Regions from separate parts of the Pseudooceanicola sp. NS-SX9 genome, predicted to be linked through region 2. Evidence: riboswitches for the same ligand, from Rfam matches in the RefSeq annotation. Region 2 holds a riboswitch; each other region holds the start of a gene.
The links. A riboswitch is a leader RNA that binds a small molecule or an ion and turns the genes downstream of it on or off. The one in region 2 is predicted to bind cobalamin.

Region 1 (5,542 bases), 1.6 Mb from region 2:
CGAGAAGATGCATGAGGGCGTCCGGATGGGGCCCGGGGCGAGAGGGGGGCGCTGCCCCCCGTCAGCCTGCGGCTGCCTCCCCCCGGAGTATTTCTGGTCAGATGAGAGAACCGTCAGGCGGCGACGGGTTTCTCCATGAAGACGGAGACGCCGTTGTCGGGGTAGTCTCCGAAGGCGCCGCGGCGGGTGAAGCCGCGGCGTTCGTAGAGGCGGCAGGCCTCGGCCAGCTTGTCGCCGGTTTCGAGCCGCAGCAGGGGCAGGGCATCGGCGCGGGCCTGGGCCTCGATCGCGGCGAGCAGCGCCGAGCCGACGCCCTGGCCGCGGGCGGCGGTGTCGGTGAAGAAGCTTTTGACTTCGCCGTAGCCGTCCTTGACCTGCAGCGCGCCGCAGCCAAGGATCGTGCCCTGGGCGTCGCGGGCCGCGAAGAAGCGGATGTCGGGACGGGCCAGGGCCTCGTGCCCGAGGAAATGGTTTTCCTCGGGAGAGTAGAGGCTGCGCATCAGCGCGTGCGAGGCCTCGAGCAGGCGGACGACCCCGGGGTGACCGGGATCGGTGCGTTCGACGGTGACCATCAGGCGGTCACCGGTTCCGCAAGCGCCGCCTCGATCGCGGTACGGTCGAGACCGGCGAGGCCGATCACCACCAGCCGCGTCATGCGGGGCGCCGTGCCGAAGGGCTGGTCGTAGTAATGGTCGATCCGGGGGCCCACGGCCTGGATCGTCAGGCGCATCGGCTTGCCCTCGACCGCGGCAAAGCCCTTGAGGCGCAGGATGTCATGGGTGCGGATGACCTGCGAGAGGTGATCGCAATAGGCCTTGGGATCGCGGATTTCCGGCAGCGGCACGACGAAGCTTTCGAATTCGTCATGGTCGTGATCGTGGTGGTCGTCGTGATCATCGTCGTCGTCGTCATCATGGTGGTGATGATGGTGATGGATCTCGTGACGGGCTTCCATGTCGGCCTCGGCGGCGATGTTCATGCCCAGCAGCACCTCGGCCGGCAGGGCGCCCATGGAGGAGGAGACCACCTGCACCGCGTCGCGGGCGCCGTCCCTGAGCGTGGCCATGGTGGCCAGCAGCTCTGCGTCGCTCATCAGGTCGGCCTTGTTGACGACGATCATGTCGGCGCAGGCCAGCTGGTCCTCGAAGAGTTCAGACAGGGGGGTGTCGTGGTCGATGCTGTCATCGGCTTCGCGGGCGGCGGCCACGGCGGCCTCGTCCTGGGCAAAGCGGCCCTCGGTCACGGCCTTGCCGTCGACCACGGTGACAACGCCATCGACGGTGACCTTCGTGGAGATCGCCGGCCAGTTGAAGGCGCGGATCAGCGGCTGGGGCAGGGCAAGGCCCGAGGTCTCGATCACGATATGGTCGGGGCGGTCGGGACGGGCCAGCAGTTTCTCCATCGTAGGGATGAAGTCTTCGGCGACGGTGCAGCAGATGCAGCCGTTCGACAGCTCCATGATGTCTTCTTCGCGGCAGGTGGCGTCGCCGCAGCCGCGCAGGATGTCACCGTCGACGCCCAGGTCGCCGAATTCGTTGATGATGAGGGCAATGCGCTTGCCGCCGGCATTCTGCAGCATGTGGCGCACGAGGGTCGTCTTGCCGGCGCCAAGGAAGCCGGTGATGACGGTGGCGGGGATCTTTGCGGGCATGGAAGCCTCCCGAAGGGAACGGATCAGAAGCGGAAACGGCGGGCCCCCCTTTGGGGACCCGCCGCGACAGGGGGAAGGCGCGATCAGGCCGCGTCGTAGAGGCGGGGCGTCGTCAGGCCCGAGCCGCGCAGGCCCTTCAGCGACTTGGCCGCGGCCAGCACCGCGAGGTCTGCGAGCGGTTCCACCAGCACGACCAGCATGTAGGCGCCGCCGAAGCTGAAGACCGAGGCCGTGGTCGTGGCCGAGAAGCCCTGCCCGTAGAAGGCCCAGAACGCCACCCACAGCACCACGCCGCCCTGATATGCTGTCGAGAGCGCCAGCGCGTCGCGGTACTTGATGTCGACATAGGCGGTCGAGCGCGGGATCAGCCGGTCGGCCAGCGCCTTCAGCGCAAAGAGCGGCACCAGCAGGGTCGTCACGTTGGCGCCATATTGCGGCAGGTCGAAGGGGGCGAAGAAGACGCCCTGCAGCAGCAGCCCGAAGGCCAGGCCAAAGGCCGCGGGCGCCGCGCCCAGCATCAGGAACAGGGTCGAGCCGAGGATGAAATGCACCTCGGAGATGCCCACCGGATAGTGCGGCAGCACCTGGAAGAAAGTGAAGACGGCCGCCGTTGCCACGGCACCGCGTGCCGCCAGGGACGCCAGGCCCTTTTCCTTCAGGCCCGCCGCGGCGGTCTTCAGCCAGTAGGCGCCGGCGCCTGCGGCCGTTGCATAGGACAGGATCATTTTTGCGGGGCTGATCAGCCCCGGTTCGATATGCATATCGCACTCCTTGGGCCGTCACACCCGACAGCCGGTTCGGTTTCTCTACACGGCCGGTCTCCTGGCTTCGCGGGTCGTGGCGCTCCTCTGCCTTCCCGGCCCGGAGGGACCAGTGGCGTCTTTGAGGGCGCTCTCCGCTTCACAGTCGCGGGGGCGGCTGCGGCTGCAGGCCCCTGGTTGGGTCACCCGTTCCGCATTCCCGTTTCATCCCGAGGCGCTTGGGCGCCGTGTCGGGAACCGTATGGGATATCTTGTGGCGTGCAGGCCCCCCCGGCGTCAAGGCGCTTTGCCGCCGCTGCCCGCGCGGAAAGGGCGGGAAACCGCAGAAGATACCCCCCGAAACCCGCAATATCTTGGGGAGAAGCCTGTGGACGATCCCATATCGGGTAAGCCGGACGTTGACAGCCCCGCCCCGCAGCCGCACCTTTGTCGCAAGTTTCCGAATGCAACCTGACGTAGAAGGGCCCTTCCGTTGCGCTTTTCCCGCCTCCGTCTCACCGGCTTCAAGAGCTTCGTCGACCCGACCGAGCTGGTGATCAACGCGGGCCTCACCGGGGTGGTGGGGCCGAACGGCTGCGGCAAGTCGAACCTGCTGGAGGCCCTGCGCTGGGTGATGGGCGAAAACCGTCCCACCGCGATGCGCGGCGACGGGATGGAAGACGTGATCTTTGCCGGGGCCTCGACCCGGCCCGCCCGCAACTTTGCCGAGGTCGCGCTGACCATCGACAATTCGGACCGGCTGGCGCCCGCCAGCTTCAACGATGCCGACCAGCTGGAGATCGTCCGCCGGATCACCCGCGACGTGGGATCGGCCTACAAGGCCAATGCCAAGGACGTGCGGGCGCGCGACGTGCAGATGCTGTTCGCCGATGCCTCGACCGGGGCGCATTCGCCGGCGCTGGTGCGGCAGGGGCAGATTTCCGAACTGATCAACGCCAAGCCCAAGGCGCGCCGCCGCATCCTGGAAGAGGCCGCGGGGATCTCGGGCCTCTATCAGCGCCGCCACGAGGCCGAGCTGAAGCTGAAGGGGGCCGAACAGAACCTGGCCCGCGTCGATGACGTGGTCGAACAGATGGCCCAGCAGCTGTCGTCGCTGGAACGTCAGGCGCGTCAGGCGGCGCGCTACCGCGCCATCGGTACCGATCTGCGCCAGGCCGAGGGGATGCTGCTGTATCGCCGCTGGCGCGAGGCCGACGAGGCGCGCAACCTTGCCATCGCCGCCCTGCGCGGCGCTGCGACCAACACCGCCCAGGCCGAACGCCTGGCCCGCGAGGCCGCCGAGGCCCGCCTGCGCGCCGATGACGCCCTGCCGCCCCTGCGCGAGGAAGAGGCCATCGCCGCCGCCATCCTGCAGCGCCTTTCCGTCCAGCGCGACAGCCTGTCGGACCAGCAGGCCCGCGCCCTGCAGGCCATTGCCACCCTGCGCAGCCGGATCGAGCAGCTCTCGCGCGACCGCGAGCGCGAGGCGGGCCTGAACCGCGACGCGGGCGAGACGATCGAACGCCTCGACTGGGAGGCCCGCGAACTGGCCAAGGCGGGCGATGGCCATGCCGATGCCCTGGCCGAGGCGCAGGAGCTGGCGCTGGAAGCCGCCGAGGTGCTGGGCGAACGCGAGGGCGATCTGTCGACCCTGACCGAGGATGTCGCGCGCCTGGCCGCCCGCCACCAGTCCGCCACGCGCTTTCTGGATGACAGCCGCAAGATGCTGGCCCGCAGCGAGGCCGAGGCAGGCCGCGCCCGCGAAGCCGTGGCCGAGGCCCGCGGTGCCGCCGCCCATGCCATCGAAGAGGCCGAGGCCGCCGCCGAAGCCGAGGAGATCGCCCGCGGCCGCGCCGAAGAGGCCGAAGAGACCCTGGCCACCGCCGAAGCCGCCCGCGCCGAGGCCCAGTCCGCCGAGGCCGACACCCGCGCCGCGCGCTCCTCGGCCGAGGGCGAGGTCAAGGCCCTGCAGGCCGAGGTCGCGGCGCTGGCCCGTCTGGTCCAGCGCGATGCGGTCGAGGGCGGCCAGCTGCTGGATCTGCTGCGGGTGGCGCCGGGCTATGAAAAGGCGCTTGGCGCGGCGCTGGCCGATGACCTGCGCGCCCCGGTGATCACCGGGACCGACCCCTCGGGCTGGCTGGAACTGCCGGGCTATGACGCGACCCAGCCGCTGCCCGTCGGTGCCGTGCCGCTCTCGGATCACGTCAGCGCGCCTGCGGTGCTGGCCCGCCGCCTGTCGCAGATCGGCCTGGTGTCGGCCGATCAGGGGGCGGCGCTGCACCCCGCCCTGCGCCCCGGCCAGCGTCTGGTGACGGTCCAGGGCGATCTGTGGCGGTGGGACGGCTACCGCGCCGGCGCCGAGGACACCCCCTCGGCCGCCGCCCTGCGCCTTGAGCAGCTGAACCGGCTGGAAGAATTGCGCGCCGATCTGGACATGGCCGAGGCCCGTGCCGAAACCGCCCGCGCCGCCCATGACACCCTGGCCGAACGGCTCTCGGCGCTGACCGCTGCCGACAAGGCCGCCCGCCAGGCCCGCACCGAGGCCGACCGCGCCGTTTCGGATGCCGCCCGCCGCCTGTCGCGCGCCGAGGCCGAACGCAACCTCTCGGCCTCGAAGCTCGAAAGCCTCGGGCTGGCCGTCACCCGCCACGAGGCCGACGCCACCACCGCCCGCGAACAGCTGGCCGATGCCGAGGCGACGGTTGCCGGTCTCGATGATCTGGACGAGGCCCGCGCCGGGATCGAGCAGATCCGCATGGCGGTCGAGGCCGCGCGCATGGCGATGATGTCGCGCCGCGCCGCCCATGACGAATTGCGCCGCGAGGGCGAGGCCCGCACCCGCCGTTCGCAGGAAATCACCAAGGAGGTCTCGGGCTGGCGGCTGCGCCTTGAAAGCGCCGACCGCCGGATCGCGGAACTGGACGAGCGCCGCACCGAGGCCGAGGCCCAGCTGGACGAGGCCATGGCCGCCCCCGAGGAGCTGGCCGCCAAACGCGAAGAGCTGACCGAGGCCATCGCCGCGGCCGACCAGCGCCGCGCCACCGCCGCCGATGCCCTGGCCGCCGCCGAAGCCACCGCCCGCGAGGCCACCGCCACCGAACGCGACCTGGAACGCACCGCCTCCGAGGCCCGCGAGGCCCGCGCCCGCGCC
Region 2 (5,542 bases):
ACCAGATCTGGCACGACAACTGCCGGGTCAATGCCTGGTCCGACAGGCTTTGCAGCGGCTGTGGCACCGCCCCGGCATCAGCCACCGCAATGCGGTGATCCGACAACAGGGACGAGACCATCAGCGCCGCCTCCTCCAGCCGCCGGTCCAGCACATGCTCGACCTTGGCGCGGGTGGAATGCTCGATCCAGACGACGGCCGACAGCCAGACGGCGCCGGTGGCCAGGCACAGGATCAGGATCAGTCTCAGCCGGATCGAGATGGCACTGCCTCCGCCGCAACGCGGTAGCCAAGGCCCCGCACGGTTTCGATGAAGCCGCGCCCCAGCTTGGCGCGCAGCTTGTGGACATGGACCTCGACGGCGTTGCTGTCGATTTCCTCCTGCCAGCCATAAAGGCGGTCTTCCAGATCGCCGCGCGACAGGATGCGGCCGGGATGTTCCATCAGCGCCTGCAGCACCGCGAATTCGCGCCGCGAGAAGGCCAGAGGCTCGGCCCCGCGGTGCCCCGACAGCGTGGCAGGGTCGATCGACAGGCCGTTCCAGGTGATCCAGGCCTGGCTGCGGCCGTCGCGGCGGCGCAGCAGGGCGCGCAGACGCGCCGCCAGTTCCTCCAGGTCGAAGGGTTTGCCCAGATAATCATCGGCCCCCAGGTCCAGCCCCGCCACCCGGTCGCGGACCCGGTCGCGGGCGGTCAACAGCAGCACCGGCAGCGGGTCGCCGCCCGCGCGCATCTCGCGCAGCAGATCCAGGCCCAGCCCGTCGGGCAGCATCACGTCCAGGATCATCGCATCAAAGCGCGCGGTGCGCAGGGCGCTGCGGGCCTCGTCCAGGGTGCCCACGGGATCGGCCGTGAAGCCGCACAGCCGCAGCCCCACCTGCAGGCCATCGGCCAGCACCGCATCGTCCTCGACGATCAGGATCCGCATCTTGCCTCCGTCTACACCGCCACGGGATCGCGCGCCGGGCTTAAGGCAGTCTTAAGCCCCGGGGGCGGGGGCCGCCAAGGCCCCGGGCAAGACCCCGCCGGTGCGAGGGGCGCCTTAAGGCTGGCTTAAGGCAGGAATGCAGAACCGGCCTCATCGAGCAGAAAGGACAACGGATGACCCCTCTTCTCAGCCGGCGCCGGGCGCTGATCACCGCGGCCGCCGCCGCCACAGGCGTGGCGCTGCCGGGGCTGGCGCGCGCTGCCGGCACCACGCCTCAGGGCGCGCGGCACAATATCTCCAGCTTCATGGCCCAGGACTGGCGCGACCATTTCGACAGCCTGAAGACCGGCGCCATTGTCGCCGATACCGAATCCCGCGCCCTGCACTACTGGAACCATGACGGCAGCGATTACCGGATCTACCCGACCTCGGTGCCGATGTCGGCCGACCTGACCCGGCGCGGCTACACCCGGATCGTGCGCAAGAAGGCGGGGCCCTCGTGGACGCCCACACCCTCGCAGCTGGAACGCCACCCCGACTGGAAGCCAATCCCCCCCGGCCCCGAGAACCCGATGGGGCTTTATGCCATGTACCTGACCTGGCCCGCCTATGCGATCCACGGCACACCCGACACGCGCAAGGTGGGGCGGCAGTCCTCGGATGGCTGCATCGGTCTTTACAATTCCAAGATCAAGGAGCTGTACGATCTCTGCCCGCTTGAGATGCAGGTGCGGGTGATCTGAGGCACCCGGGCGCCCCCGCGCGGCATGGCTGCGCAGGGGCCCTCCGGGATATTGACACGCACCGGGAGCGTTTTCATCCTCTGGCGCAGGTCCATCGCCACGGAGCGCCCCGGATGCCGCCTCGTCCAGCCCGGCCCCTCAGCCATCACGAGATCTACGACGCGGCCCTGGATGACGCGCTGTTCGATACGCTGCCCGCACGGATGGCGGCGCAGATGAACGTGCCCTCGGCGGTGTTTTTCTGGATACATCCCGGGGATTTCCAGGAAATCAGCGCCGATTCGATGCCCGACATCCACGCCTATTACGCCGAAATGCTGGAGCATGACCTGTGGATGCACCAGGTCACGGACGATCTGGCGGGCATCGGCGCCGTCCGGCTGTCGAAATTCGTGTCGGCCCAGACCTACCGCGACAGCGTGATCTACAACGAATTCGTCCGCCGGACCGGCCAGGACCGGTTCTGGTGCCTGGGCATGGTGCAGGACACCCGCGACGGCCGGGTGGTGACGGCACTGCACAAGGGGCAGCGGGCCGAAGATTTCTCGGACGAGGAAATCGCCTGCCTGCAGCATGTCAGCCGCGACCTGGAACGCATGCACGGCATCCGCCGAGAGCTGGCGCGCAGTGCCGTGCACCGCATCGCCGCCGCCGATCACAGCCTGGAAGACGGCGCCCCGATGTACGAGCTGGACCACGAGGGCCGCCTGCTGCGTCTGAACGGCCCGGCCGAGGCGCTGCTGTCGCTGCATCCCGGCCTGGTGCTGCAGCACCGCCGGGTGCTGATGGCGGGCGGGCGCGCCGGGGCGGTGCGCTTTGCCCATGCGGTGGGCGCTGCCACCCGCGACCGCCCCGAGGCCGCGATGCTGGACCTGGCGCCGGCGCGCGCCGCCGACGGACGGCTGCTGCCGGCGCTGCGGCTGAACCTGCTGCCCCGCACCGAGGGCGGTCGGCGGGTGCTGATCATCGTGACCAGCGACACGCCTGCGGCCGTGGCCGCAGCCCTTGCCGCGCCGCAGGACCATCCCGGGCTGACGGCGCGCGAACGCGACGTGCTGCGCGGGCTGGTTCAGGGGCGCCGCCGCGACCAGCTGGCCTATGATCTGGGCATCACCGTGCCGACGGTCGACCTGCACAGCGCCAACCTGCGCCGCAAGCTGGGCGCGCGTACCCTGCTAGAGGCCGTCGCCATCGCCTGCAGGCTGCACCTGGTCTGAGGGCCAGCGGTCTTCAAAGATCATCTGCTCAAGCGGCAGGCGGCTGCGCCAGCCGTGGATTTCCAGCTCGGGGGCGGAATACAGCTCTCTGACGCGGCCCAGGCACAGATAGGCCACCGGCACGACGTGATCGGGCAGGCCCAGGATCGCGCGCAGCTCGTCGTCATGGAAGATGCTGACCCAGCCCACCCCGATGCCCTCGGCGCGGGCGGCCAGCCACAGGTTCTGCACCGCGCAGACGGTGGAATACAGATCCGTGTCCCGGCAATGCGTCCGCCCCAGCACCACCTTGCCGCCGCGCGTGCGGTCGCAGGTGATCAGCAGGTTCAGCGGCGCGTCCTCGATCCCCTGCAGCTTCAGCTTGGAATAAAGTTCGCGCCGCTCGCCCTCGAACATGTCGCGGGCCTCGTCATTGGCGCGCTCGAAAGCGGTGCGGATGCGGGCGCGGACCTCGGGGCTGCGCAGGATCAGAAAGTTCCAGGGCTGCATGAACCCCACCGAGGGCGCCGCATGGGCCGCCCCCAGCAGCCGCATCAGCACCTCATCGGGGATGGGGTCAGGCAGGAACTGGCTGCGCACGTCGCGCCGTTCGTTGATCGCGCGGTAGACCGCGTCGCGTTCGGTTTCGGAAAAGGGACCTGCCGGCCGCAGCCCGCCTGGTAGCATCATGACGTAACCCCCGTCTGACAACATGCAGCCCTGGGTGCCGTCCGCGCACCCGGGCCCGTCCTGCCTGGCCGGTCTTCTGACTTGGCTTCGCCCCGTGCGGCGCCTTCCCGGCCCCGGGGGCCAGTGGCATCGTGCCGCCCGGTCCACCTTACAGCGTTGGGCACGTCGCGGATTTGCACCGCGTTCCCGATTATCCCCCCCATAAGAGACGGGGCACCAGACCCTTTCGGGATACGCCAGGCCCCATGCTGCGACAAGGGCCCAGCCATCGGATTTCGTGCAGACCCCACGTCCGCCCAGGCCACACAAACGGGGGCGCAGATGGCGCCCCCCGTGGTCATCGCCGTGGTCATCGCCGTCAGGCTGGATCAGCCGGCCTGGCCCAGCGGCAGCAGCACCCGGTCGATCACATGCACCACGCCGTTCGACTGGTCGACATCGGCGGTGGTCACGGTGGCGACGCGGCCGTTCTCGTCCTTCAGCTTCAGCGCGCCGCCTTCCATGTAGGCCTGCAGCTTGCAGCCCCCCACCGTCGGCACCACATGCATCCCGCCATCATCCGAGATCATCCCCGCGATGGTGGTCGAGAACGCCTCGGCCGCCACCACATGGCACAGCAGGATCTGCTTCAGCTGCTCCTTGTGCGAGGGCATCAGCAACTGGTCCATCGACGCCTTCGAGATCATCGCGAAAGCCTCGTTCGTCGGCGCGAAGACGGTGAAGGGCCCCGGGCCCATCAGCGTTTCGGCCAGCCCTGCCGCCTGCACCGCCGCCACCAGCGTGGTCAGGTTGGGCGCGGCGCTGGCGTTCTCGGCGATGGTCTTGTCGGCATACATCGGCGCGCTGCCCACCATCGGGTTGTCGGCCATGCCGGCCGCCTGCACGGGACCAAGGGACAGCGCCGCCAGCGTGGCGGTCAGGGCGAATGTCTTGAACATGGGATCCTCCTCCGTTGCTCCGGTCGCCTGCAGCGCCGGAATGCAAGGGATACGGGAGAAGATGCCCGCCGGTTCAATCTTTCCGAAAGTTTTTGTCGGCCCCCCTCAGGGGGCGGTCAGCACCGCGTCCAGCAGGCCGGGAAAGCGCCGGTCCAGCGCCTCGCGGCGCAGGCTCAGCAGGCGGCCGCGGCCCTGGGGTTCGTTGCGGATCACGCCCGATTCGCGCAGCACCTTGAACAGGTGGGATTTCGTCGATTTCGCCACGTCGGGATCCATCAGATTGCAGCGCGCCATCAGCACCGGCCCGTCGCGCAGCTGCCGCACGATGTCCAGACGTGCCGGATCACTGAGCGCAAACAGCACCTGCGTCAGAACAATCGCCTCTTCCGGCGGATGGACAAGATCGGGGCTGGTGTTTTCCGTCGACATGGTTCGAATATACTTGAACCTTCGCGGGAAGGGAACTAGGCAATGGTTCGAAACATATCGAACCATTGAGGCCCTCATGCCCCTTTCCCCGACCTTCCCCATCACGCGGGACCACGCGGGCTTTGCCATCGTGCTGACCGGCAGCGCGCTGATGATGGCCAGCGCCAGCGCGCCCTCGCCATTCTATCCGCTGCTGCAAAGCCAGATGGGATTTTCGGCCTTCATGATGTCGGCGGTCTTCGCGATCTATGCGCTGGTGCTGCTGGCGACGCTGCTGGTGCTGGGATCGCTGTCGGACCACCTGGGCCGCCGCCCGATCCTGAGCGCGGGATTCGCGCTGCTGGCCGCGGCCTCGGTGGGCTTCGAGATCTCGGGCACCGTCACCCAGCTGCTGTGCGCACGGGCCTTGCAGGGGGTGGCCTGCGGGCTGCTGATGTCGACGCTCTCGGCCACGATCACGGATCTGGAACCGCCCCGTCTGCCCGGCATCGCGGCGGTCTGCAATTCGGTCATCCCGCTGGTCGGACTGGCCCTGGGGGCGCTGGCCTCGGGCTTTGCGATGGATCTGCTGGTGGCACCCAAGGCGGACATCTTCCACGGTCTTGCCGTCATCAGCCTG
Region 3 (5,542 bases), on a different replicon from region 2:
CGACCAGCAGGAAGATCCCGAACAGGCACAGCGCGGCCAGCACGTTGGCCAGCCCGCTCAGCCAGTCGACGGGCCGGATGAAGGTATCGAAACGGGAGGGGGACATGGGGTCTCCGGTCGGAAGGAAAAAGGGCCGGCCCCGGGAGGGAGAGGCAGGGCCGGCCACACGGTCAGGCGGCGGGGATCAGTTGCCGCGCACCGTCAGGTAGGTGTCGATATAGGGGGCGGCCTCGGGCACGCGCTTTTCGAAATCGGCCCAGAGGGGCTTGGCCTTCTCGATCAGCTCGGCCTTCAGATCCGAGGAGGGGGCGGTGATCTCGACGCCGTGGTCCTTCAGGATGGCAAGCTTCTTGGCGTCCTCGTTATGCGAGTTCAGCCAGAATTCGCCTTCCATCTGCGCGGCGGCGGCCTCGATCGCCTTCTGGTCCTTCTCGGGCAGTGCTTTCCATTCATCCAGATTGACCGTCAGGATGTCCGACGAGGCCTGCCAGTTGAAGGTGTTCATGTATTTCATGAATTCCCAGAACGAGCCGTCGACGCCCGACGAGGACGAGGTGGTCACCGCATCGATCGTGCCCGCCGCCAGCGCCGGGACGACCTCGCCCCAGGGCATCTGCACGGGGGCCGCGCCAAGCGCCTTGAAGAAGGCCTGGCCATTGGCATCGACGACGCGGATCTTCAGGCCCTTCAGGTCCTCCAGCGTCTTGATCGGCTTCTTGGTATAGACCGCCTGGCCGGGCCAGGGCACGATATACAGCAGCTTCTGGTTCATCTTGGCGGCCGCCGCCTCGATCATCGGGCGGGTGAACTTGTGCAGCAAGGCCAGGTCCGCCATCGTCGGCGCCATGTAGGGCAGCGATTCCGCACCCAGAGCAGGCACGTCACCCACCTGCTGGCTCATCAGGATCTCGCCCACAGGCACCAGGCCGTCGCGCACCGCGGCCATGCCTTCGGGCCCCTTGATGCCAAGCGCACCGCCGGAATGCACGGTGATGTCGACATCGCCCTTGGTCATCTCGCGGACCTTGTCGGCGAAGGCCTTTGCGTCCTCGGTCTGGAAGTTGCCATCCGGCCAGACGACCGACATGTCCCATTTGGTTTCCGCCATCGCCGGCGCGACCAGACCGGCAGCCAGAAGCGTGGCCAGTGCCACTTTGCGTGCAAATTTCATGCTGTTTTCCCTGTTGCTGGAATCGCCTCGCTGGGGAGGCTTGAGATTTCAGTACACCGGCGGTATCCCGAATTAAGGGTTTCAGGCGGATTTACCCCGGGTATCCGCCGGACTTTCCAATATTCCGCACAATAATTGCGCAAATAGGCGCGAATGACAGGGACTTCAGGATGGACCGCACGATCGACCTCAACTGCGACATGGGCGAAAGCTTTGGCGCCTTCACCGTCGGCGACGATGCCGCGATGCTGGATCTGGTCTCGACCGCCAACATTGCCTGCGGCTTTCATGCGGGCGATCCGGTCGTGATGGCGCGCACCCTCAGGATGGCCCGGGAAAAGGGCGTCTCGGTGGGGGCGCATCCGTCCTTTGCCGATCTCTACGGTTTCGGGCGGCGGCGGATCTCGGGCGAGCGCCCCGAGGACCTGGAGGCGCAGCTGGTCTACCAGATCGTCGCGATGCAGGGCATGGCGCGGCTTGAGGGCCACGCGATGACCCATGTGAAAACCCATGGCGCGCTTGGCAACATGGCGGCGGTCGACCGCGACCTGGCCGAGCTGTGCGTGCGCGCGGTCAAGGCGGTGGACCCGAGGCTGGTCTTCATCTCGCTGCCCTATTCAGAAACCTATGCCGCCGCCGAACGCGCCGGGCTGACCGTCGCCTGCGAGATCTATGCCGACCGCACCTATACCGACACCGGAGAGCTGACGCCGCGCAGCCAGCCCGGCGCGGTGATCCACGATCCGGCGCAAAGCCTGGACCAGGTGCTGGAGATGGTGGTGAACGGCGTCATCCCGACGACCGGCGGGCAGCGCCTTCCGGTCGCGCCCGCAACGCTGTGCGTGCATGGCGATACCCCGGGTGCCGTCGGCATGGCGCACCGTCTGCGCAGCGCCCTGGCCGAAAACGGCATCGGCATCGCCCCCTTCGCACGCCCCTGACCCAAAGCGCCTTCCGCAAGGTCATATGCCCGTCAGTGCCTTGCGAAACAGGCCCCTCCCCGCCCCTGCCTTCGGCTGGGATCAGCTGGGCTGCGTCTGCATATTGACGTCACTATTCGAAAATGATCTACATATAGATGCTTCAGGTGTCGCGGGACATTGTTCCGCGGTGAAAAGGGAAGCCGGTGAAAATCCGGCACTGCCCCCGCAACTGTAAGCGGCGAGCCACGCTCTTGCGCCACTGGGTGTCCCCGGGAAGGCGAGCGCCGGTGTCGACCCGCGAAGTCAGGAGACCTGCCCGGAGCCCAGGATTTGACCCGAACGGTGGGTTCGGGGCGTGTCAGTGTCTCCGGGCCGCGTTGGGCGTTCCGGTCCGTGCGCGTCCCCGCCTGCCGTCCTGACCGAAGGACGCGCCATGACGATCATCGTCTATTCAAAACCCGACTGCCGGCAATGCCTGGCGACGCAGCGTGCGCTGAAAGCGCATGGGCTGTCCTACCGGCTGGTCGATCTGACCCAGGATGCCGCCGCACTGGCGCGTCTGAGCGCCCTTGGCCACCGCCAGGCACCCGTGGTCGAGGCCACGACCGGCACCGGCCCCCAAAGCTGGTCCGGCTTTCGCCCCGATCTGATCGCCCGGCTGGCCTAGCGCCATGGGCAGCCTCGTCTACTTTTCCTCGGCCAGCGGCAATACCGCACGCTTCGTGGCCCGGCTGGGCCTGCCGGCGCTGCGCCTTGGCGCGTCAGGCCCCCTGCCCGACGCGCCGCCGGCCTATGTGCTGATCTGCCCGACCTATGCCGACGGCCAGGGCCGCGGCGCCGTGCCGCCGATGGTGATCCGCTTCCTGAACGATCCCCGCCGCCGTGCCGGGCTGCGCGGGGTCATCGCCACCGGCAACCGCAGCTTCGGTACCACCTATGGCCTGGCCGGCCGGATCATCGCCCGCAAGTGCCAGGTGCCGCTGCTGTGGACGCTGGAACTGGCCGGCACCGACATCGACATCGCCCGCGTCTCGCGCGGGCTTCGGACCTTCTGGAGCCAATCATGCCCGACGATCTAGTCCAGCCGCTGAGCGCCCCCGACTACCGCGCCCTCAACGCCCTGCTGAACCTGCCCGATGCCACCGGCCTGCCGCCGGTCTCGGCCGACCGCGAAGCCGCGCGCCAGTATATCCTTCAGCATGTCCTTCCGGGCAGCCGCCGCTTTGCCTCGGACGACGCCCGCCTGCAGTGGCTGGTCGAAGAAGGCTATTACGATCCCGCCGCCCTGGCCCCCTATCCCCCGGAGGTCCTGCGCCAGGCCTATGCGCGCGGCCGCGCCCATGACCACCGGTTTTCCAGCTATCTCGGCGCGCTGAAATTCTACACCAGCTACGCGCTGAAGACCCGCGACGGCGCGCAATACCTGGAGGATTTCACCGACCGCGCCGTGCTGTGCGCCCTGGTGCTGGCGCGCGGCGACCACCAGCAGGCCTTCGCGCTGATCGACGCGATCCTCTCGGGTCGGTTCCAGCCCGCCACCCCGACCTTCCTCAACGCCGGACGACAAAGCCGCGGAGAGCTGGTCTCGTGCTTCCTGCTGCGGCTGGAGGACGACATGGAAAGCATCGGGCGTGGCATCGCCTCGGCGCTGCAGCTTTCGAAACGCGGTGGCGGGGTGGCGCTGCTGCTCAGCAACCTGCGCGAACAGGGGGCACCGATCAAGGGCATCTCGGGGCAGGCCTCCGGGGTGGTCCCGGTGATGAAACTGCTGGAGGACAGCTTTTCCTATGCCAACCAGCTGGGCGCGCGCCAGGGCGCGGGCGCGGTCTACCTGCATGCCCATCACCCCGACATCCTGCGCTTTCTCGACACCAAGCGCGAGAATGCCGATGAAAAAATCCGCATCAAGACCCTCAGCCTGGGGGTGGTGATCCCCGACATCACCTTCGAGCTGGCCCGCACCCGCGCGCCCATGCACCTGTTCTCGCCGCTCGACGTGCAGAAGGTCTACGGTTGCGCCCTGTCCGAGATCCCGGTCAGCGAGAAATACCACGAGATGGTCGCCGATCCGCGCATCTCCAAGACGGTGATCGACGCCCGCGCCTTCTTCCGCACCCTGGCCGAAATCCAGTTCGAAAGCGGCTATCCCTACCTGATGTTCGAAGACACGGTGAACCGCGCGAACCCGGTTGCCGGGCGGATCTCGATGTCGAACCTGTGCTCCGAAATCCTGCAGGTCAGCACCCCCTCGGCCCTCTCCGAGGACCTGGGCTACCGGCACATCGGCAGCGATATCTCCTGCAACCTTGGCTCGCTCGACATTGCGAAGGTGATGCGCTCGGGCGATCTCGGCGCCACGGTCGAGACCGCCGTGCGGGCCCTGACCGCGGTCAGCGAGATGACCTCGCTCGACTGCGTGCCCTCGATCCGGCGCGGCAATGCGGAAGGCCATGCCATCGGGCTGGGGCAGATGAACCTTCACGGCTACCTTTCCGGGCAACGGATCCACTACGGCAGCCCCGCCGCACTCGGCTTCACCTCGGTCTACTTCGCCGCCGTCACCTACCATGCGCTGCACGCCTCGATGTGCCTGGCGCGCGAACGCGGCCAGAGCTTTCGCGGCTTCGCCGACAGCCGCTACGCCTCCGGCACCTATTTCCAGAAATACACGGAACGCGACTGGCTGCCGGAAGATCCGACAGTTGCGCGGCTTTTCGCGAACCAGCCGCTGCCCGGTCGCGCCGACTGGGCCCGGCTGCGCGACGCGGTGCGCCGCCATGGCCTTTACAATCGCAACCTGCAGGCCGTGCCGCCAACCGGCTCGATCAGCTACATCACCCATGCGACCGCCTCGATCCATCCGATCGTCGCGCGGATCGAAATCCGCAAGGAAGGCCGCCTTGGCCGGGTCTACGCGCCAGCCCCGGGTCTTGACGCGGCCAGCCTGCCCTATTTCCGGGACGCCTACGAAATCGGTCCCGAGGCCCTGATCGCGACCTATGCGGCTGCGACCGAACATGTCGACCAGGGTCTGTCGCTGACCCTGTTCTTCCCGGCCGACGCCACCACGCGCGACATCAACCGCGCCCAGATCCTGGCCTGGCAAAAGGGCATCAAGACCCTCTACTACGTGCGGCTGCGCCAGAATGCCTTGCCCGGGACGGGCACCGAAGCCTGCCAGGCCTGCACCCTGTAACGACCCTGCGCGGGGCTTTGCCCACCCCCCAAGGATTTTCAGTCAGATGATGACGCCCCCGGTTCCCTGTCATCTGGCCCGAAATACTCCGGGGGGTCTCCGCAGGAGACGGGGGCAGAGCCCCCCCTTCCCTCACCCGATGGAGACATTCATGACCGAATTGCCCGCCCCCATTGCCGTCCCCCGCGCCATCAACTGGAACCGTCTCCAGGACCCGAAGGACCTGGAAGTCTGGAACCGCCTGACCGCGAA
Region 4 (5,542 bases), on a different replicon from region 2:
GGCCGATGCGTTCGAATTCGGCCTCGGCAAAGCCGCGGGTGGTCCCGGCCGATGTCCCAAGGCGCACACCCGAGGTGATGAAGGGCTTTTGCGGATCGTTCGGGATGGCGTTCTTGTTGCAGGTCAGCCCGGCGCGTTCCAGCGCCTGTTCGGCGGCCTTGCCGGTCACGCCCCTGGGCTGCAGATCGACCAGCACCATGTGGCAGTCGGTGCCGCCCGAGACGATACCCAGACCGCCCAGCATCAGCACGTCGGCCAGCGCGCGGGCATTGCTGACGACCTGTTCGGCATAGCGGGCGAAGGCGGGATCCTGGGCCTCGCCGAAGGCCACGGCCTTGGCGGCGATCACATGCATCAGCGGCCCGCCCTGGTTGCCGGGAAACACGGCCGAGTTCAGCTTTTTCGCCAGCGCCTCGTCATTGGTCAGGATGATGCCGCCCCGCGGGCCACGCAGGGTCTTGTGGGTGGTCGAAGTGACCACATGGGCATGCGGCACCGGGTTCGGATATTGCCCGCCGGCGATCAGCCCGGCGTAATGGGCCATGTCGACCATCAGATAGGCGCCGACCTCGTCCGCAATGGCGCGGAAGGCGGCAAAGTCGATGACGCGCGGATAGGCCGAGGCGCCGGCGACGATCAGTTTGGGCCTGGTCTTCACTGCCAGGGCACGGACCTGCTCCATGTCGATCCGCTGGGTTTCGGCGTCGACCTCGTAGGAGACGACATCGAACCATTTGCCCGACATGGTGACAGGCGAGCCATGGGTCAGGTGTCCGCCATGGGCCAGCGACATGCCCATGATCCGGTCCCCCGGCTGCAGCAGGGCCAGGAACACCGCCTGGTTGGCCTGGGCCCCCGAATGCGGCTGCACATTGGCAAAACCCGCGCCGAACAGCTGCTTCAGCCGGTCGATGGCCACCTGTTCGACGGTATCGACATGGGCGCAGCCACCATAGTAGCGCTTGCCGGGATAGCCTTCGGCATATTTGTTCGTCAGCACCGAACCCTGCGCCGCCAGCACGTCGGCCGAGACGATGTTTTCAGAGGCGATCAGTTCGATCTGGCCTTGCTGGCGCGCCAGCTCCTCGGCCATCGCGGCGGCGATCACGGGGTCCGAGATGTCGGATTTGGGACGTCGTTCGAACATGGGAAATCCTTCTCAGGTCAGGTCAATTCTGGGGGCGGGGCGGTGATAAAAGACTGTCGCCCAGCTGTAGCCAGAGTGCGCTGGTGCGGCATGGATGTTCCTGCCCCGGGTCTTGCAGATTTCGGACAGGGGCCCGGCGGGATGAAGATTTTTGAGCGCCTTTGGATAATGTTTTAATTATACATTGGGTGCGGCAGCCATCTGGCGTCGGATCCGCGATGCGCCGCGCCCGGGGTGGGGCGCCTCTTTGCCTGCGCCAAGGCGGTCTTTAGGATGAAAGGGGCGCAATAAGAATATCTTCTTGCCATAGCGGTAGCAGTGGCATCATGTGCATTGCCAGAATTCACGCCCTGTGGGGGCAAGGTTTGGCGGCCGGCGGGACGGGTTCCGGCCCGGATAAAGGACAGGAGTTGCGCGCAAATGGATAACCTTATGCTTTTGTCTGATAGGCTCTGCCCTGGGGGATATTCGGGACCTGACCGGCGTCCACAGGTCCGGCATGGCTAGCCCGGCACCGGCACCGCGCCGTCGCCTGCGCGTGGCGTTCCTGCTGGCCGACAACTTCACGCTTTCGGCCTTTGCGAATTTCGTCGATGTGCTGCGGCTGGCCGCCGACGAGGCCGACAAGTCCCGCCCCATCCTGTGCGACTGGGCGGTGCTGTCGGACAGCATGGACCATGTCCGTGCATCCTGCGGGGTCAAGATCCAGCCCGACCGGCGGCTGCGCGATGCCGGCCAGTACGACTATCTGGTGGTGGTCGGCGGCGTGATGAGCCAGCGTGCCTCGCTCAGCGGGGCCTGCCTGGCCTATCTGCGTGACATGGCCCGCAAGGTGCCGATCATAGGCCTGTGCACCGGGGTGTTCATCCTGCAGCAGGAAGGGCTGCTGGCCGGCTACCGCTGCTGCGTCAGCTGGTTCCATCACCAGGATTTCCTGGACCGGTTCGACAGCGAGGTGCCGATCGCCGACCAGATCTTTGTGATCGACCGCGACCGGCTGACCTGTTCGGGCGGCCATGGTGCGGCGCATCTGGCGGCCTTCCTGGTCAATCGCCACATCGGCCATTCCGCTGCGGTCAAAAGCCTGAACATCCTGATGATCGACGATGCCTTCGGCGCCGAGCGGCCACAGCCCGGCCAGTCGCTGCCCCGCAAGCCCCGGGATGCGCTGGTCAAGCGCGCTGTCCTCAGGATGCAGCAGAATATCGAGATGCCGCAATCCATCGAGGACCTGGCTCGTGATCTGGGCGTGTCGCGGCGCACCCTGGCACGCAGGTTCCTGGCCGATCTCGGGCAGCGTCCCCTGAAGGTCTATACCGACATCCGCCTGGAACGCGCCCTGGTGCGGTTGCGATCCAGCGACAAGTCGATCCACGAAATCGCCGTGTGGTGCGGCTTTTGCGATGCGCCGCATCTGTCGCGGGTCATGAAGGCCGAACGCGGCATGACCCCGGCCGAATACCGAAGGACCCAGCCCGGCCCGGCGCAGGCGCCTGCCCCCGAGCCCTCCGCACCGCTGGCCTGAGGATGGGCAGGGGCCATTGCATCCCGCTCCTGCGGCTTCATCCCCGGCGGCGCCTGCCAATGGCCTCTGCGTCGCCGCGTGGCAGGGCGCGGGCAGTCCACCGGCCCGGGAGGGGCCCGCACAGCCAGACCCGCCGGTGGTCTGAAGGGGCCTTGGGGCTTTGGCGAACGCAGCCCCCCCCCCTGGCGACCGCCCGCAGGGGCGCTGCCGAGTTGACCTTTGCCGGGGCCGCTGCGACAAGGGGCGGCCGGTGTCCTTCGGGACCGAACAGGGAATCCGCCCCGAGGCTTTCGGGAAACGGAACTGCCCCCGCAACTGTAGGCGAAGAGCCCGTCCAAGACGCCACTGGGACCTCCCGGGAAGGCAGGGCGGGCCGTGAGGCGCCAGTCAGGAGACCTGCCGGCACAAAGGTAACGTGTCCGGACGGGGTGTTCCGGCAGCGGGGCTGGCCGTTCGACGACGGCGGCAACGTCGCAGGCATCCCGCTCTGGCCCATCTGACGGGATGAACAGATGAAACAGCTTCTTGCCGCGGGGATCCTCCTGGCGGCTTCGGCCCTGCCGCTGGCGGCGCAGACGGCCTATCCGCTCAGCCTGCGCAACTGCGGGCGCGATGTCACCTTCGATGCGCCGCCCCGGGGCGTCGTCACCATCGGCCAGTCGGCGACCGAGATCCTCTATGCCCTGGGGCTGGCGCAACATGTGCGCGGCACCTCGGTCTGGTTCAATCCGGTGCTGCCGCAATTCGCGGCCGAGAATGCCAGGATCCCGCGGCTGGCCGACAACGATCCCAGCTTTGAAAGCGTGGTGGCCCGGCGGCCCGATCTGGTGGCGGCGCAGTACGAATGGCATGTCGGGCCCAACGGCAGTGTCGGCACCCGGCAGATGTTTGCGGATCTGGGGATTGCCACCTACATCCTGCCCGCCGATTGCGACACCAAGGACAATTCCGCCGGCGGTGACGGCCGTCGCACCGGCGCCTTCGCCCCGGAACAGGTCTACAAGGGCATCCACGAGCTGGCCGAGATCTTTGACGTCACCCCCGCCGGCGATCGCCTGGTGGCGCAGCTGCAGGCGACCGAGGCCGCCGCCGTGGCCCGCGCGGCGGCGCTGCATCTGCCGCAGGGCTTGTCGGCGGTGTTCTGGTTCTCGTCTCCGGCGCTGCAGCAGGATCCCTATGTGGCGGGCCGTCTGGGGGCGCCGGGCTACATGATGCGCCAGCTTGGCCTGCGCAATGTCGTGCAGTCGGACGAGGAATGGCCGACCGTCGGCTGGGAGACCATCGCCCGCGCCGATCCCGACATCATCGTCATCGCCTCGATGGACCGTCGCCGCTACCCGGCCGACGACGTGGCCGCCAAGCTGAAGTTCCTGCACGAAGATCCGGTCACCCGGCAGATGCGCGCCGTGCGGGCCGGTCATATCGTCGAGATGGACGCCCATGCCATGAGCGCGACAATGCGCACGATCTACGGGCTGGATGCGCTGTCGACGGCGCTGGCGCAGATGTCCTTCGAATGAGGGGCGCGGCCCTGTTGCTGCCCTGGTTGCTGGGGGGCCTGCTGCTGGGTGCCTCGGTGCTGGCGGGCGCCGCCATCGGAGAGACGCCGCTGCCGCTGGCCACGGTCTGGCAGACGCTGGCCAATCACCTGTGGGATGCAGGTCATGCGGTTGACCGGATCGATGCGGGCATCGTCTGGAACTACCGCCTGCCGCGGGCGATCCTGGCGGCCGCCTGCGGCGCGGGCCTTGCGGTGACGGGGGTGGTGCTGCAGGCGCTGCTGCGCAATCCGCTGGCCGATCCCTATCTGATGGGTCTTTCGGCCGGGGCCTCGACCGGGGCGGTGCTGGTCACCGTGGCGGGCCTGGGGGCGGGGGCGGTGTCGCTGTCGGCGGGGGCGCTGGCGGGTGCGATGGCGGCCTTTGCCTGCGTGGTGGCGCTGTCCCATGCGGTACAGGGCGGCAGCGGCGGAGGGCGGGCCGCGGCGGCGATCATCCTGGCGGGGATCGCGGGCAGCCAGATGTTCAACGCGCTGACGGCCTTCGTCATCGCGCGTTCGGCCAGTGCCGAGCAGGCCCGCGGCATCCTGTTCTGGCTGATGGGCAGCCTGTCGGGCGTCAGATGGGCGGATGTGCCGGGGGCGGTGGCGGTTTCGGGGCTGGGCACGGCGCTGTGCCTGTGGCACCGGCGCGGCTTGGATGCCTTCACCTTCGGCACCGACAGCGCCGCCGCCCTGGGCATCGAGGTCCGCAAGCTGCGCGGCGGGCTGATCTGCGCGACCGCCCTGATGGTGGGCGTGCTGGTGTCGAAAGTCGGCGCGATCGGCTTTGTCGGGCTGGTGGTGCCCCATGCGATGCGCCTGGTTGTGGGGGCGCGCCACCAGCGGCTGGTGCCGGCCTCGGCGCTGGCGGGGGCGGTGTTCCTGGGGCTGGCGGATGTGATTGCGCGGATCATCGTGCCGGGCCAGGTGCTGCCGATCGGCGTGGTCACCGCGCTGGTGGGGGCGCCGGCCTTCGCGCTGCTGCTGGTCCGGGGGGCACGGCGATGACGCCGGGGCTAAGCTGCCGGGACGTCTCGGCCAGGGTGCACCGGGCCTGGCTGCTGCACGAGGTCTCGTTGGCGGTGGCGCCCGGCGAATGCCTGGGGCTGATCGGGCCGAATGGCGCGGGGAAATCGACGCTGCTGCGCTGCCTGGCCGGTCTGCTAAGGCCGCGCACAGGTGGCGTGTGGCTGGGCGATCAACGGCTGGACCGGATGGCGGCCCGGGCCCGGGCGCAGCGCATCGCCCTGGTCGAGCAGCAGACCGACACCACCGACCGGCTGAGCGTGCGCGACGCGGTGGGGCTGGGCCGCACGCCGTTCCTGACGGC

Region 1: linked by a shared signal. The riboswitch ahead of AC2ITM_RS16035 (energy-coupling factor ABC transporter permease) and the one ahead of bluB (5,6-dimethylbenzimidazole synthase) in region 2 are both predicted to bind cobalamin.
Region 3: linked by a shared signal. The riboswitch ahead of AC2ITM_RS21495 (glutaredoxin domain-containing protein) and the one ahead of bluB (5,6-dimethylbenzimidazole synthase) in region 2 are both predicted to bind cobalamin.
Region 4: linked by a shared signal. The riboswitch ahead of AC2ITM_RS18950 (ABC transporter substrate-binding protein) and the one ahead of bluB (5,6-dimethylbenzimidazole synthase) in region 2 are both predicted to bind cobalamin.

What each region holds. Positions count from the first base shown of each region.
Region 1 is NZ_CM170818.1:3,370,622-3,376,163, reverse strand. Features, by position in the region: gene cobN (cobaltochelatase subunit CobN) at 1-13, opposite strand, end outside; gene AC2ITM_RS16045 (GNAT family N-acetyltransferase) at 114-572, opposite strand; gene cobW (cobalamin biosynthesis protein CobW) at 572-1,651, opposite strand; gene AC2ITM_RS16035 (energy-coupling factor ABC transporter permease) at 1,735-2,412, opposite strand; cobalamin riboswitch at 2,447-2,669, opposite strand; gene AC2ITM_RS16030 (chromosome segregation SMC family protein) at 2,885-5,542, shown strand, end outside.
Region 2 is NZ_CM170818.1:1,796,550-1,802,091, reverse strand. Features, by position in the region: gene AC2ITM_RS08580 (ATP-binding protein) at 1-205, opposite strand, end outside; gene AC2ITM_RS08575 (response regulator) at 247-927, opposite strand; gene AC2ITM_RS08570 (L,D-transpeptidase) at 1,101-1,670, shown strand; gene AC2ITM_RS08565 (helix-turn-helix transcriptional regulator) at 1,784-2,887, shown strand; gene bluB (5,6-dimethylbenzimidazole synthase) at 2,846-3,556, opposite strand; cobalamin riboswitch at 3,619-3,778, opposite strand; gene AC2ITM_RS08555 (fasciclin domain-containing protein) at 3,925-4,494, opposite strand; gene AC2ITM_RS08550 (ArsR/SmtB family transcription factor) at 4,600-4,923, opposite strand; gene AC2ITM_RS08545 (MFS transporter) at 5,000-5,542, shown strand, end outside.
Region 3 is NZ_JBXXRN010000005.1:93,542-99,083, forward strand. Features, by position in the region: gene AC2ITM_RS21480 (TRAP transporter small permease) at 1-106, opposite strand, end outside; gene AC2ITM_RS21485 (TRAP transporter substrate-binding protein) at 185-1,171, opposite strand; gene AC2ITM_RS21490 (LamB/YcsF family protein) at 1,342-2,112, shown strand; cobalamin riboswitch at 2,240-2,428, shown strand; gene AC2ITM_RS21495 (glutaredoxin domain-containing protein) at 2,528-2,761, shown strand; gene nrdI (class Ib ribonucleoside-diphosphate reductase assembly flavoprotein NrdI) at 2,766-3,173, shown strand; gene nrdE (class 1b ribonucleoside-diphosphate reductase subunit alpha) at 3,158-5,290, shown strand; gene nrdF (class 1b ribonucleoside-diphosphate reductase subunit beta) at 5,442-5,542, shown strand, end outside.
Region 4 is NZ_JBXXRN010000003.1:81,469-87,010, reverse strand. Features, by position in the region: gene glyA (serine hydroxymethyltransferase) at 1-1,147, opposite strand, end outside; gene AC2ITM_RS18955 (GlxA family transcriptional regulator) at 1,647-2,672, shown strand; cobalamin riboswitch at 2,904-3,090, shown strand; gene AC2ITM_RS18950 (ABC transporter substrate-binding protein) at 3,185-4,192, shown strand; gene AC2ITM_RS18945 (FecCD family ABC transporter permease) at 4,189-5,220, shown strand; gene AC2ITM_RS18940 (ABC transporter ATP-binding protein) at 5,217-5,542, shown strand, end outside.